Regions from separate parts of the Chryseobacterium sp. TB1-D10 genome, predicted to be linked through region 2. Evidence: riboswitches for the same ligand, from Rfam matches in the RefSeq annotation. Region 2 holds a riboswitch; the other holds the start of a gene.

Region 1 (4,437 bases), on a different contig from region 2:
AATGGTAAACCTGCACCGACATTGGTTTCATACAGATATTTCTTTTTGTTTTTTTCTAATAATTTTCTGAAATCGCGGTATTCTGAAATTGGTAAGGTGTTGTAAATTTTGTTCGAGCCTACGACGTCAAAACCATTTTCAACAAAAGTCGGATAATGTTTTACAAAATCTTTGCTCGCTGTGTTGTCCACCATCACAAGGTTCTCCAAGTGATGTTCTTTAGCAAACTCAACTAATTTTTCTACACTCGAGTCTGTTTGAGAAAATTTGATTTTCTGTCTCCAATCGCTTCCGAAACCGGCTTGGTTGAAAGCAATTTTTTTGGAATTCGCAATTGCAACGATTTTCAAATCCACTCTTTTTCTTTTTAAGATATCGTAAGCAGAATCGAGGATTTGCTCTACCAAAGTTCCGCCGACATTTCCGTGACCAATCAAAGCGAGATGAACGGTTTTTGGTTTTCCGTAGATTTCGGTTTCGATGATGTTTTTGGTGATTTCGGTTTGGTTTTCGGTCACCACAATGTTCACTCTTCCAGCAGAAGCGATTTGACTTAATAATAAAGGAAAAATCTTGTTGCGTTGAAGTTCAGATAAAATCTTATTGTAATTATCCGAAACAAACCCGATAACGCTAAGACTATCAATACTATAAATATTATTAACGTAACCTTCCTTCGTTTCCTGTTCGAATTCTTTTTTCAGAAATTTAACCGCATCTTCTGCATCAACTTCATCGACAAGGACAGAGATTCCATTTTCAATCGCTTGCTGGGAAATAACACCAACGCTTATTCCGCCTCCATTTAAAGCTTGGAAGATGCGTGAATCTACACCGATTTGTCCGAGGAAATTTTTCCCTTCGAAGTTGACCAAAGCTTTGTTTCTATAAATATTAATTGCGTTCTTGTCTGTCATCGGTTCAAAAATAGAGGTGTTAAAATATTGTTTAGTTGTTCGTATTCCATAAGGAAAGCGTCGTGTCCGTGGATGGATTTGATTTCGTGATACTGAACATTTTTGTTTTTATGTTGTAAAAAATCGTAAGTATTTTTAATCTCAAAAGCCGGATAAAAAAGGTCTGAGTCAACCGAAACCAAATGGATTTCTGCATTGATGTTTTCCAGTTCATTTTCCTTTCCGTTGATGTTCATCAGAAGGTGATTGACAAGTCTGTAGGCTTTTAAACTAAATCTTTCGTTTAATCGGTTTCCGTGAAAGTTGAGCCAGTCGTGGGATTTTAAAATTTTCTTTTCAGAATCCGTTTCTCTTTTGAATCTTGAGTTAAGCGATTTCGGTGTTCTGTAGCACAACATTGCGTGAACTCTGGCTTTTTCTAATGGCTTATCTTCTGATTCTAAAAGATATTTCTGAACCAGACATTGCGAATGCAACCAATCCGAAGTTTTGAAATCTGTTGCAATGGGAATAAATCTTTCTGCTAAATTATTTTCCAAAGCCAGCATTTCCCAACCAATAGAACCGCCTACAGAACCGCCAACCAAAGCGAAAAGTTTTTCGATTTTTAAAAGCTTTAAACCTTCGATGAAAATTTTTGCAATGTCCTGAACAATGAAATCTTCATAATTATCAATGAAATAGCCGTCGAATCCATTTCCTGGAATATTGAAACAGATTACTGTAAATCGGTTTGTGTCGATTACTTTTCCGTTCCCGACCAGAACTTTCCACCATCCGTTTTCGCTGGCAACATCGGAATTTCCAGTTAGTGCGTGGTTTATCAGAATGATTGGAGCAGAATACAGTTCTTTTCCAAAAAGCTGATAGCTTAATGGAATATCATAGACCTTTCCGGCTTGTGTCGTGAAATGTAATGTCTGAAGATGTTGTAACTTATTTTCCAATTTTCTTAAATGATAAAAATTGAAAATGCTACGGGGAAATGTAGAATAAATGTTTGGTTATCTTTTCCCGACTAATTCGGGATAGAATTTAGCACCTTCTTCGTTTCCGAAGGGTTGCCAAGGTTTCACAGAGTCTAATCTCTCCACCTTTCTCGATAACATTTTCAATATGTAAATGAACAATTCTGACTGCAAATATACTTCACAAAGTTTACTTTTTCCAAATTTCGCCTGAAATTTCTAAAATAATTATTTGTTAATAATATATTTTCCCAGAACTTGCGTATCATATTTGCTTTAAAAAAAAATTATGGAAATCAATCTTAATAAACAAGTCGCCATTGTAACAGGTTCCAGCAGTGGAATCGGGAAAGGAATTGCTATTAGTTTGGCAAAATCTGGCGCCATTACCATCATAAATCATTCATCGGAACATTCTCGTCCGGAAGCGGAGGAAACTTTGAAAACCATTGAGGAAAATGGTGGCGAAGGTTTTATTATTCAATGTGATGTGAGCAAGGAAGACCAGGTTCAGGCAATGTTTCAAAAGACAATTGAAAAATATGGGACTGTAGATATTCTTATCAATAACGCTGGTTTGCAACAAGATGCGTCTTTCATTGATATGACTTTGGAACAATGGCAAAAAGTGATTGATGTCAATTTAACAGGACAATTTTTATGTTCGAGAGAAGCCATCAGAGAATTTTTGAAACGTGGAATGAACGACAAATCCAAAGCTTTGGGGAAAATCATCAATATCAGTAGTGTTCACGAGACGATTCCGTGGGCTGGACACGCGAATTATGCGTCCAGCAAAGGTGCGCTGAGAATGTTGATGCAGACTTTGGCTCAGGAATATGGAAAGGATAAAATCCGTGTGAATAATATCTGTCCGGGCGCAATACAAACGCCAATCAACAAATCTGCTTGGGATAATGAAAAATCTTTGGATGCGCTGATGACGCTGATTCCGTACGACAGAATCGGGCAACCGGAAGACATTGGAAATTTAGCCGTATTTTTGGCGAGTGATTATTCGGATTACATTACGGGAGCGAGTATTTATGTGGATGGTGGAATGACAACGCTGGAGAGTTTTGCGGATAACGGGTGATTAATTATTAATGATAAATTATTAATTATTGATAGTTTTTTAATTCGTTGATAGAATGACAAATCTTCAACATAGCCCCGATGGGAACGGCATCCTTTTTTTGCTTTGAGAAAGTTTTCTTTTGGATGACCAATCTTCTGAGCAAAAAAAGATATAGTGGACAGCGGGTTGGACAGTTCGAACAAAAGTCGAAACGTGATGCTCCTAAATTAAAAACGAATAATTATCCAAAAAATAATTAGAAAAATATGAACGAGGAAGAAAAATTGAGGAATCCGCGTTGGAAGAAATGGGGACCTTATGTGAGCCATCGCCAATGGGGAAATGTGCGGGAAGATTACAGTACAAACGGTGATGCGTGGGGATTTACAGGCCACGACACAGCAGAAGCCTGGTCCTACAGATGGGCCGAGGAAGGCATCGCAGGAATCTCGGATGAGAAGCAACAGATGTGTTTCGCATTCTCCTTTTGGAACAAAAAAGATATTAGAATTAAAGAACGTTTTTTCGGACTGAGCAATTATCAGGGAAATCACGGGGAAGATATAAAGGAGATTTTTTATTATTTGGACAATACGCCGTCTCACAGCTATATGAAGATGGTTTACAAATATCCAATCAATGAATTTCCGTACGAAGAGCTCATCAGCGTGAATGGTCAGCGTTCCAAAAATGAGATGGAATATGAGCTGATTGACACGGGAATTTTCGATAACGATGAATATTTTGATATTTTCATTGAGTATGCAAAAGCCGGGGAGGATGATTTTTTAATCAGGATTGATGTTCATAACCGTAGCGACAAACCTGCACCAATCGTGGTTTTGCCAACGGTTTGGTACAGGAACAATTGGGTTTGGGGTTATAATGATTACAAGGCGAATCTTGGTTTTTCTAAGCAAGGAGAAATTGATATTCATCACGACAGCATCAGCATCAAAAAGTTATATTCCAGAAACAGAAATGTGGAGGCTTTGTTTTGTGAAAATGAGACGAACAGAGCGAGATTATTCAATACACCTAGAACGGAAGGTTTTTTTAAAGACGGTATCAATCAATACATTACGAAAGGATTAGACACCATTAATCCTAAAAAAACCGGAACCAAAGCGTCTTTGCATTGTGAAGAAATCATTGAAGCGCACAGCAATAAGGTTTTCGAATTCCGATTGTCTCCGCATATTATGGAGGATGCATTTTGGGATTTTGATGAAATCATCAACCACAGAAAGCAGGATTCGGATAATTTCTATGCTAATATTCAGAAAGACATTGAAAATGAAGACGAGAAAAATGTTCAAAGACAGGCTTTTGCAGGTTTGCTTTGGAACAAACAGTTTTACCATTATAATGTTGGGAAATGGCTGAAAGGCGACCCAAATTTCCCAATTCAAAGAAAAGGCTACGTCCGAAACAGCGATTGGGAACATCTTCATAACAAAGACATCATCTCGAT
Region 2 (4,437 bases):
TGCAAAATTTGATGTTTAAATCTTAATGTCTTCGAGAGCCTTAGACTGACAATTCTAAAATTATGCGATTTGTATTACAGAAGTTATGCGGAGGCTCTCGAAATATCCATATAAATTAAATTCAATAAAAAATGGCACCGAGAAAGATCCCGATGCCATTTCAAAACAAAATAAAAACCTTAAAATCGTCAAATTAAAAATTAACGGTCAGCTTACTAAATACATATCTACCATTCTGCCCGAACTGGGAAGTTGAACGTGAGTAGATAAACTGATCATTATTAGTAGAAGCCGTCACATTCTTGGTTGGATAGATGTCAAACAAGTTGTTCGTTCCAATGGTCAAATTAAAATTCTTGCTGATGTTGTAACCTATTGATAAATCTGTGATGATTTTATCGGAAATAAACTGATGCTCGTTTGGTAAAATAGTACCGTCAAAGTTAGCATCCACAATATCAGCGCCCCAAACTTTTCCGTAGTAGGTATTTCTAAGATAGAAATTGAAATCATTCCATGAAAAATTATGAGACAAACTTGCTTTTACTTTAGGAACAGAATCTTCCAGATAAATTCTTGATCTTTCTGAGAAAAATGTATTTTCCAAACCAAGATCTCTCAATTTTTCCGAAGGGTGCACATCGCCCACTTTTTTGGTTCTGTTCAGGTTGATCGCAAAATCATTTGTAAATTTGAAGCTTTCTTTTGCTAGAGAATGGCTGATTACAAAGTCCAAACCTTTGGTTTCTGTATCGATGGAATTTGCAAAAAACTGGGCTCCATTAAGGTTTAAAGCTGTAACAAGTCCTCCGGTGAACTGATCTGTCAAAACAATTCTGTCATCAATTCTGATAAAGTAGGCATCGGCTGTAAAGTTCAGATTAAGCGATGGAATCTTGTAGGTAAAACCGGTACTGAAGGATTTTGAAGTTTCCTGTTTCAATGGCTCTATTCCAAAAGACTTAGCAACTTCAGAATCATTGCTGAAAGTTCCCACTTCTCTCAGACTTCCGTTAACGAATAAAGTGGAAGTCGTATTATAATAAATCTGATGAATCGAAGGTGCACGGAAACCTGTGGAACCTGCAAACCGGAAATTAAGATCCTTTGAAAGTTTGATTCTGGAAGCTAATTTATAATTAAATGTCGATCCAAAATCTGAATAATCTTCGTATCTAACTGCGGCATCTACCAACAACCAATTGGTAAAATTAAATTCTACATCGGCATAGGCAGCATAGGAATTTCTGTTTTTATCCGTTCTGTTTGCTTCTCGGAAACCTGCAAAAACCTGAGAACTTCCTGCCAAAGATGCTCCGAAGAAATCAGTTGGATTCACAGAAGTTGGTGTTTGTGGATTTCCATTAATGTCATAAGCCGTGTAAGAAGCTTCTTCACCTGGATTGATTTTGAAATTTTCGTGACGTTGTTCTGCCCCGAAAGCGACATTAATGCCCTCCAAAAGATCAAATGATTTGCTGAAATCCAGATTGATCGTGTTCTGTAGAAACTGCAATCCGCCAGCTTTGAAGGAACTCGGAGAATTAAATCTTAAACTTGTGTTTCCTGTATTTTCAATCGTGTAATCAAAACTGTTTTGTCCGAAAGTATTACTGAAATCTATATTCCAGCCGTCCCATTTTCCTTTGATGCCCGCAGATAATGAAACATCCTGAATCTTTGTGTGAATCTCCGGCAGATAACCGTCAATATACAATCCAGTGAAAGTTCTGGCTTGGTTTGGTCTTCTGTAAAATCCGCCTGATGCACCATCTCTGATCGAATATTCACCGAAAGTATAAGCTTTCCAATTGTCATTTAAAGGCACTTCTATGTTCGCGAATAACTGATGGTTACTCAGTTTGGACTGTCCAACCTGCTGATTGAAATCTTTTCTGGTTTGTCCTCTGTAAGCCAATTCATTATCAGTTACATTTGCGCCTAACAAACCTTGCAAAGCTGAAATGGATGATGCATTTTGAATATTTGACTGGAAACCAGAATCAAAATAATTGACACCTTGAGAATACTGGTGAATTAAATTCACAAAATCCTGTTCTCCGGCAGTGCCTTTCAGATTATTGATATTATTGAAATAAGACGAAAGATTCACGCCGCTTTCTGCTGCTCTTTTCTCGATTGCGTTGTATGCATTGTAGATGGCACCACTTTCTGTTCCCGCTCTTCTGGTAGGATCACGGAATTGGGATGACCAGGTTAAATTGAAAAAACCGCCTTTGTTACCAATTTTATTTCCGTAGTTTAAATCCAACTGATATTGTTGACCGTCATAATTTCCAGTGTGATCATTTGCTGCTTTTGTCAGATAACCTCCGTAATTCAGTTGTCCGGTCAGTTTTCCGGTGTCTCTTTTCAATTGAAGGTTCATCACGCCGGCAATGGCGTCTGAACCATATTGAGCGGACGCTCCATCTCTCAGAACCTCGATTCTGGAAAGAGCGAAGGCTGGAATGGCATTAAGGTCGGTTCCTACAGTACCTCTTCCCGGAGCACCGTTGACATTGACTAATGCTGATGTATGTCTTCTTTTTCCATTGATTAAAATCAAAGTCTGATCCGGTCCCAGACCTCTCAACTGTGCGGGATCTGAATGGTCCGATCCATCTGCATTGGTCTGAATGGTTGAGGTAAAAGAAGGCGCAATCGTATTAAGGATTTGATTGATGTTCGTCTGTGGTAAACTCTGCTGAATGTCTTTCAGATTGAAAACATCTACAGGAACCGGACTGTCCGCTTTTGATCTTCCGCCGCTTCTGGATCCTACCAAAACCACTTCTTCGATTTGTTTATCAGAAGTAGAATCTTTAACCGCTTTTGTTTCCTGAGCTTGTGCAAATGAAATTCCAGAAAATAAAATAACCGCCGCTGTGAGCGCAATTCCTTTCCTTGAATTAATAATAGTTACTTTGTTCATATATTCTAAATTTTACGTTTTATAAATAAAAAAACTTCTCCCAGACAAGTCCGGAAGAAGTTATATAAGGATGCGTTTGGTCCAATAATAAAAACTTTTAAACTTATCTTTCCTTCTTTCAAAGGCTGAATGCAACACCTTTCCTTTCGGCAGGTTGTTAAGACGTCAATGGGTCAGTTCCCTCGGTCTTTCTTAATAAGTATGACAGCAATTCGTAATCACAGCGCAAAAATACGGGCTTCACTTTTATCGATCCAAATTTATTTCATACTAATTTGGTATGATAAATATCATATTGATTTTAATTCATTGATTTGATGCTGATTGGCACAGAAATTAATCATTAATAAAAATGAAAATGACTAAGACAAAATACCATATCGGCTGTTCAGGATTTTACAACACAGACTGGAAAGGCTCACTTTATCCGGCAGATTCTCAGAACAAAGACTTCCTCAAATTATATTCTCAGGCATTTGATATTGTGGAAATTAACAGTACATTTTACCGAAAACCGACAGCTAAAACACTTCAAAAATGGGTAGATGAAACTCCGGATTATTTTAAATTTTTTATTAAAATCCCAAAAACGATTTCACACCAAAAACCTTTTGAAAACAAGAAAGAAGAGATTATAGATTTCTGTAATTACATACAGACGCATCTTGAAGAAAAGCTTGCTGGTTTTTTATTTCAATTCCCGCCTTCATTCCATAATACATCAGAAAATTTAAATTGGCTTAATGAAAACCTACCTGATGATCACTTAATCGTCGCAGAATTTCGACATAATTCCTGGTGGAGTGATGAGGTTTTTAAAATTTTTAAAGACAAAAAATGGATCTTCAGCGGAACCAGTTTTCCCGGAAACTTATCTGATGAAGTCATTATCACAAATCCTAAAATCGGATATTATCGCCTTCACGGAAAACCAATACTTTACAAATCGCCCTATTCAGAGGAATTTTTGAATGATCTTGCTGAGAAGATCAAAGAAACTAAAAATGAATTTTATATAATGTTCAATAACACCTGGGGAACAGCTGCGGTAGAAAATTCATTATATTTAAAGAAAATTTTGAAGTAAATGAAAAAACTTGTCGTACTCTCAGGCGCAGGAATCTCAGCAGAAAGTGGCATCAAAACCTTTAGAGACTCCAACGGACTTTGGGAAAATCACCGCGTGGAAGATGTGGCTTCGCCGGAAGGTTTTGCTAAAAATCCAAAGTTGGTTCTGGATTTTTATAATTCAAGAATGCAACAACTGAATGACGTAGAACCCAACACGGCTCATATATTGCTTGCAGAACTTGAAGACTATTTCGATGTTCATATCATCACCCAGAATGTAGACGATCTGCACGAGCGTGGCGGTTCTAAAAAAATCATTCATCTTCATGGCGAACTTAAAAAAGCAAGGTCGGTTGACAATGAAAATGAAATACTGGATTGGGAAAACGACATTCATTTAGGCGATCTTCACAGTGATGGTTCGCAGCTTC

The links. Region 2 has a riboswitch for S-adenosylmethionine ahead of OPU68_RS09370 (TonB-dependent receptor plug domain-containing protein). Riboswitches for the same ligand answer to the same signal wherever they lie in the genome.
Region 1: linked by a shared signal. The riboswitch ahead of OPU68_RS01265 (alpha/beta fold hydrolase) and the one ahead of OPU68_RS09370 (TonB-dependent receptor plug domain-containing protein) in region 2 are both predicted to bind S-adenosylmethionine.

The regions. Positions count from the first base shown of each region.
Region 1 is NZ_JAPFHB010000001.1:267,983-272,419, reverse strand. It holds gene OPU68_RS01270 (ACT domain-containing protein) at 1-917, opposite strand, end outside; gene OPU68_RS01265 (alpha/beta fold hydrolase) at 914-1,864, opposite strand; SAM riboswitch class I at 1,919-2,026, opposite strand; gene OPU68_RS01260 (glucose 1-dehydrogenase) at 2,175-2,981, shown strand; gene OPU68_RS01255 (MGH1-like glycoside hydrolase domain-containing protein) at 3,230-4,437, shown strand, end outside.
Region 2 is NZ_JAPFHB010000006.1:38,435-42,871, reverse strand. It holds gene OPU68_RS09375 (copper-transporting P-type ATPase) at 1-19, shown strand, start outside; gene OPU68_RS09370 (TonB-dependent receptor plug domain-containing protein) at 194-2,935, opposite strand; SAM riboswitch class I at 3,036-3,137, opposite strand; gene OPU68_RS09365 (DUF72 domain-containing protein) at 3,294-4,022, shown strand; gene OPU68_RS09360 (SIR2 family NAD-dependent protein deacylase) at 4,023-4,437, shown strand, end outside.